Regions from separate parts of the Paenibacillus sp. FSL R5-0378 genome, predicted to be linked through region 2. Evidence: riboswitches for the same ligand, from Rfam matches in the RefSeq annotation. Region 2 holds a riboswitch; the other holds the start of a gene.
What was found. A riboswitch is a leader RNA that binds a small molecule or an ion and turns the genes downstream of it on or off. The one in region 2 is predicted to bind cyclic di-AMP.
Positions count from the first base shown of each region.

Region 1: linked by a shared signal. The riboswitch ahead of MKY74_RS21185 (APC family permease) and the one ahead of MKY74_RS08505 (hypothetical protein) in region 2 are both predicted to bind cyclic di-AMP.

Region 1 is NZ_JBBPAY010000001.1:4,577,108-4,580,520, reverse strand. Features, by position in the region: gene MKY74_RS21185 (APC family permease) at 187-2,010, opposite strand; cyclic di-AMP (ydaO/yuaA leader) riboswitch at 2,146-2,309, opposite strand; gene MKY74_RS21180 (phosphotransferase) at 2,515-3,413, opposite strand, start outside.
Region 2 is NZ_JBBPAY010000001.1:1,837,465-1,840,877, forward strand. Features, by position in the region: gene MKY74_RS08500 (glutathione peroxidase) at 1-327, opposite strand, end outside; cyclic di-AMP (ydaO/yuaA leader) riboswitch at 638-848, shown strand; cyclic di-AMP (ydaO/yuaA leader) riboswitch at 972-1,144, shown strand; gene MKY74_RS08505 (hypothetical protein) at 1,282-1,671, shown strand; gene kdpF (K(+)-transporting ATPase subunit F) at 1,813-1,890, shown strand; gene kdpA (potassium-transporting ATPase subunit KdpA) at 1,960-3,413, shown strand, end outside.

The DNA of each region.
Region 1 (3,413 bases), 2.7 Mb from region 2:
GTGAAAATATACGGATCCCCTACTCTGAAGGAAATAAGCCCTTACTCATAAGCCATTACACTCAAGCCATTACTCCCACGGGATTACTCTTTCCCTTCCTATATATCCGCTGCTTTTACGCAAAAAAAAAGACCGCCGGCACAGATGCCGGGGCCTCATTACGAATGGTTTGAACCATCTGAATCGCTATTTTTTTAAATGATACGGTACCGTTGTCACAACAACATCTTTGCGGAATAAAAGATAAGTCCGGATCATCAAACTCGTCTGGTTGTGCAGCAGATTGTGCCAGCTCCGCTTTGGAATAAACTGCGGAATGATCACTGTGACCTGGTAGTTGGATTCGCTGGCTTTCCGGTGCACCGTATCGATAAATTTGCTAAGCGGATGAATGATGCTCCGGTACGGAGAATGCAGCGTCACAAGGCGCACGTCGGGCCGCCATTTTTGCCATTTTTCCTCAAACCGGTTCTCTTCTTCACGTTCAAACGGAATATATACCGCAATGATCTGATCCGCCGCCAGCGACTTCGCATAATTCAGGGAATGCTCCACGACATGCGTAATGCCCGAAACGGGGAGAATGATCACATTGCCTTCAATCGGTACCGCCGGCTCGCACGTCGACAGCCGCAGCTGCTCGCCAACCGCCTCATAATGCTTCTTGATCCGGTGGAACAGATACACGATCAGCGGCAAAAAGATCAGTACCGGCCAAATCTGCGCAAACTTGGTTGCGAAGAACATCACCGACACCGTGAAGCTGATCAGCGCGCCGATCGTATTGATGACGAGCTTCGTCACCCAACCCTGCGGTTTTTCCCGGATCCACTTGACGATCATTCCCGTTTGCGAGAGCGTGAAAGGGATAAATACCCCTACCGCGTACAGTGGGATCAAATGTTCCGTCTGTCCGTGGAAAGCGACGATCAGCACGATGGACAGTAGCCCAAGGATGATGATTCCGTTCGAATATCCCAAACGGTCACCGCGGACAGTAAACATCCGGGGAATAAACCGGTCTTTGGCTAAATTGACCGCCAGCAGCGGAAACGCCGAATATCCGGTGTTGGCCGCCAGGATCAAGATCAGTGCCGTCGTGCCCTGGATGAAAAAGTACATAAAATTCCGTCCGAACGTCTGATTGGCAATCTGGGATACGACCGTCTCCTGGGGATTTGGGGATATACCCAAATAATAAGCAAGAAATACGATGCCCGAGAAGAGTACAGCCAGCAGAATCCCCATTGCCATCAAGGTTTTGGCCGCATTGTTCGGAGCCGGATCCTTGAAGTTCGGGATGGCGTTCGAGATCGCTTCGACCCCGGTCAGAGCGGAGCTGCCCGAGGCAAAAGCTTTTAAGAGCAGGAACAGGCTGATTCCCGCCACCGGCGTCCCGACCGGCGTATGCAAATGCGGTGAAACGTGACCGGTCACGATGTTGTACATACCGACGCCGATCAAAATGAACAGCGCTAAGGCGAACAGATACACCGGATAAGCCAGGATGGAGGCGGACTCGGTGACGCCCCGCAAATTCAGCAGCGTGATGAGGATGACGAAGGTGACGGCAATCCCCACCGTATGCTCATGCAGCGCCGGAAACGCCGAAGTCAGCGCGTCCGTGCCCGCCGAAACGCTGACCGCAACAGTCAGAATGTAATCTACCAGCAGCGATCCGCCGGCCACCAGCCCGGGATAGATTCCCAGATTCTGTTTGGAGACGACGTAAGCGCCGCCGCCATGCGGATAAGCGAAGATGATCTGCCGGTAGGATAAAATGAGTGCAGCCAGCAAAATCAGTACGCCGATTCCGATCGGTATCGAATACCAGAACGCCGCCGTGCTGACCGTAACCAGAACCAGCAAAATTTGCTCCGGCCCATACGCTACGGACGACAGCGCATCGGAGGATAGAATGGCCAAAGCTTTTTTCTTATTCCGTTTTTGTTCTCCCAATTCGGTAGACTTCAGCGGCCGTCCGATCAAAAGTCTTTTCAATGCTGCCATAAAATGTTTGTCACCGCCAGTGTTAGAGTTGAAATGCTCATGATGTACCCGTTAGACACGTGTTCAACCCTTTTTGGGCACAACAAAAAAAGCCGCAGGAAAGCTGGACCTTCCCGTGGCTTTACGCGCACGACAAATCCCTCTTTCATAACGCTTACGAGGTTAGCTGACGGATTCGGGACCGAAAGTATCCCTACACTCAATAAATGAACATCAAGTGATTCACCCCTGGGACGAAGGCTTAGCTTCCTCCCTTTGGTTCCCCCGCTCCTGATTTCAGAATTCAGCGATCAAGGAGTACTACGTTTCAGGTTCACAAGTTCACGATTACGAATTGAATCTTACTCCTTCCGGATACCTGCTGTAAAGAAGCAAACGGTTTGAGATACGTATGAAAAAATTCAAAAGAACTTCATGTCAACGCTTACATTGGCGGCACTCTATTAATTTCTGGCTGTAGCTGTGCATATCGCTTGTTTACGCTATTAAATTCATATCGGACTTCTATATATTTCGATCCGCCGCATTCCTCAGCGAAGCCTCTACGGTATCCAGCCGGTTCAAGCAGTGATGCCGGACCATTTCGAGGTCGTTATCCAGCTGGTCTGGCTCCAGGTCACGCTGCAAAATATTCATGCACCAATGGGTCAGGTTTCTCAAATGATGGCGGTATGCATAATAACGCAGTAAATCCGGGTTCAGCTCCATCTGTTGACCTAGTTCCTGCTCATACCCTTTGAGAAAATGACCCAGTCCGTCCCCGATATACCCCACGATATCCAGCTCTGGGGGCGCGAGCATGGCTGCTTCCCAGTCCAGGACGACAAGCCGTCCGTCTGCGGTCTCCATCAGATTCCCTCCCCACAGATCACCGTGACAGAGCACATTGGGGGCCGGGTCAAGTACGAGACGTTCACGAACCCCTGTGATCTGGTGCAACAGCTCGGTTATGCGCGTTTGCTGAGGGATAACAAGCTCACGCAGCAGCTGGCTAGCGGGATTTGCACCGGGCTGAAGATGTTCAAGCTGCTCCAGGCATTGGATCAAATGCTCGGAAAAGGAGACATCATACGTTTCAACCGCAAGGCCGGATGTGGTAGTGAAAGGAGTCGACTTCCGAATCCGCGCCGCCAGCCGTCCAACACGCTCCAAGTTATGCTTGGAAAAAGGGTAAGCCTCAGCTAAGGTATCTCCTTCGATAAATTGAAACAGCACCGCTGTGCAATCAGGAAGGGAAAGCAGAAAAGCACCGCTTAAGGTTCGGAATGGACAAGGCAATTCCATAAATCGGCCGGTCTGATGCAATTCCCACATAAACGGCACATAACGCCTGCAGCGAAGGATGCTTTGGCGGTGGCTGTCATTGCTATGGTCAAACAGTTTCAGATAGGATCGCGTCCCAT
Region 2 (3,413 bases):
CAGGTATTGAAACAGTGGGTGGGCGTTGCTGCCCTTGACGTCGATCTTCTCAAACATCGGGAACGTGACCCCGTAATTCATCTGGCAGAATTCGCCGATCTCCTCGCTGGTACCGGGCTCCTGATTGGCAAACTGGTTGCTCGGAAAACCGAGAATTTGAAAATGATGGTCGCCGAACTCGTCGTACAGCTCCTGCAGCCCGCGAAACTGCGGCGTAAATCCGCATTTGCTGGCCGTGTTCACGATCAGCAGCACGTCACCTTCATATTCCTTTAACGATACCTCTTTACCGCGCAGCGTGTTCACTTGAAAATCATAGACGCTCACTGCCATCCTCCTCCTTTTGTGCTGCTATGAATCATCATCCAGCCGAATCATTTACCAAGCACACAATTTAATTTTAAACGATTGAACTGTAATGTCAATGCGGATATTCCTGCGAGCCAGTGTCCCTTAATGACCTGGATTCCATAAATGCGCCAAATCGGGAGCATGGAAGAGGTAGAAGTCAAAAAGCCAAAATGTAAGCGCTAATAAGGTCCTGAATGTTCCAAAATTCGCGGTTCATGATTTTTAGACTGCCTTTACAGCTTGGAAGGAGCGGGTGTATGATTCAGAGCGTATTCAATACAGTTTCCATTACTAATCGCTGAGTTTCCGCAAAAAAGCGCGGAAATCGGGGGAACCAAACGCGTGCCATGGAGCAGCGAACCGGTGTGAGAGTCGGGGGTCTGCTGCCAGCCGCAGGGGTGAATCCCGGCTACGGATGCCATGGATCCGGCCGGGTAGAGCGACTCTCACCGCTCGAATCCGTCAGCTAACCTCGTAAGCGTCGTTTGAGAGAGGAATGATGAAACTTGCGACCCGAATAAACTTTCGGATCACAGGGGGATCAGCTGGCCTCTGTGTTTTTTTTTACCCTTTTTTAGCTTACTGGAACAAAAGAGAGCATTCATCACAATCACATACACTTATCAATAACGCTTAATTTCGGCCGGAAACGGCCGGGAGCGGGGGAACCACAGCGGCCGCCTGGAATGGAAGCCGCCGGGGTGAATCTTTCCGGTACGGTAAGTACCGGAAGGTAGGGCGACTCTCACGCCCGAATCCGACAGCTAACCTCGTCAGCGTAACGGGAGAGAGACAGCACTTGTCGTGCGCATTTTGAATATAGGACGATCCTTCATATTCGTCCACATTCAAGAAGCCGCGGGAAAGGTCCTTCTTTCCCTGCGGCTTCTTTTGCGTATTCGCGGCTGCCGCACAGGAGGAGCCTTTGAAATGGACAACGTCGTCATCGTGACCGCGCCGAACGAGGCGGGACGCAATTTTATCAAGCTGCTGATGTATTGGAAGAGGCCCTTTGCCGTTCTGACCAACAGTGCCCGGGAGGAACGCCTCTTGAGAAAAATGGGGGTGCAGCGGATCATCCGGCTGAATACGAATCACGCGGAGGATTGGGTGGTGCCCGAAATGGAGGTCGGCAAAATCTTTCTTTTTGAAAGCAGCCTCAACCTGACCTGCCGCTATTTGCAGATCTGCCGTCCCTGGACGTCGGAACCGGTATATGTCATTACGCAGAGGGGCAGCTCACCCGGCATTTACCGGGGGCTTGGTGCAGATCACATCATTTATACCTTAAACGGCGAAGTCGGATTTTTACTGAAATAAAGATGATTCTAACCATGCAAAGGAGAGACCGGAAACGATGATGGATGTATATATGATACTTGCGCTCGCTGCCACCTTTGGCGTGTTCTTGTTATTTTTTCATTGGTGCGGCCAAGTGGTGGAAGAAGGGGGCAAAGACCAATGATTGTCGTTGGGGCATTCGCCGTGCTTGTCTTTATCTATTTGGTTTACGCCTTGATCCATCCGGAAAAATTTTGACCGGTATTTTAAATCTGTAAGCCTCAAGGGGCCAAAGCAGAACATGCTCGTAAGAGGGGGAAGCCAGCCTTGGATATTTTGCAAATTTGTATCGTCATTTTCGTGCTCCTGCTGCTCGTGAAGCCGGTAGGCACTTACGTATATCATATATTCTCCAATGAACCGAACCGGACGGACCGGATTTTCGGCGGCGTGGAAAGAGTTTTATACCGGATCATCGGGCTGAAGCAGCGGGGCAGCATGAATTGGAAAAAGTACGCGCTCAGCATGATCGCAACCAATATCTTTCTGGTAGCGATCAGCTATATATTGCTGCGAACGATGGGCGCCCTTCCGGGCAACCCGAACGGCATCGGCAATATGGAGGCGAGCCTGTCCTTCAACACGGTCATCAGCTTTATGACGAACACGAACCTCCAGCATTACAGCGGAGAGAGCGGCATGTCTTATTTTGGCCAAATGATCGTCATCACGATGATGATGTTTACCTCGGCAGCCTCGGGCCTGGCTATCGCGATTGCTTTTATGCGCGGCATCACCCGCAGGGGTGAGGGGCTCGGGAACTTCTTCGAGGATTTTATCAAGGCGCATGTCCGCCTGTTCGTGCCGCTTGCCCTCATCGTAACCCTGGTGCTGGTCGGGCTCAAAGTGCCGCAGACGCTGGAGCCGATGCGGGCCGTGCAAACGCTGGGAGGCGGCGTGCAGCAGATTCCGCTGGGTCCTGTAGCCTCGCTGGAATCGATCAAGCACCTCGGAACGAACGGGGGAGGCTTCTTCGGTGTCAACTCGGCCCATCCGTTCGAGAACCCAAGCCCGCTGACCAACGTGATCGAAATTCTCAGCATGTGGACAATTTCGGCGTCACTGCCTTACACGTTCGGACGGTTCGCCCGGAACAAGAAGCAGGGCTGGATGATTTTCAGCGTCATGATGACGCTGTTCGTAGCGTTCCTGTGCCTGACGTATTTCTCGGAAAAAGCCGGCAACCCGCTGATCAACCAATTGGGAATCAACAGCTCGGCCGGCAGCATGGAAGGCAAGGAGGTGCGCTTTGGCATCGCGCAGTCCGCGTTGTTCACAACCGTCACCACCGCCGCAACGACGGGGTCGGTCAACAACATGCATGATACGCTGACGCCGCTGGGAGGACTTGCGCCCTTGGCCGAAATGATGCTGAACGTCGTGTTCGGCGGCAAGGGGGTCGGTTTCGTCAATATGATCATGTATGCAATCCTCGGCGTATTTATCTGCGGCCTGATGGTTGGCCGGACGCCGGAATTTCTGGGCCGGAAGATCGAAGCCCGGGAGATGAAGCTGATCGCGGTGGCGATTCTGATGCATCCCTTCATTATTCTTGCTCCGACGGCGATTTCGTTTATGACGCACCTGGGTACCGACGCCTTCTCCAATCCTTCGTATCACAGCTTGAGCCAGTCGCTCTATGAGTTCACCTCCTCGGCGGCGAATAACGGCTCCGGGTTCGAGGGATTGGCAGACAATACCGTATTCTGGAACGTCAGCAC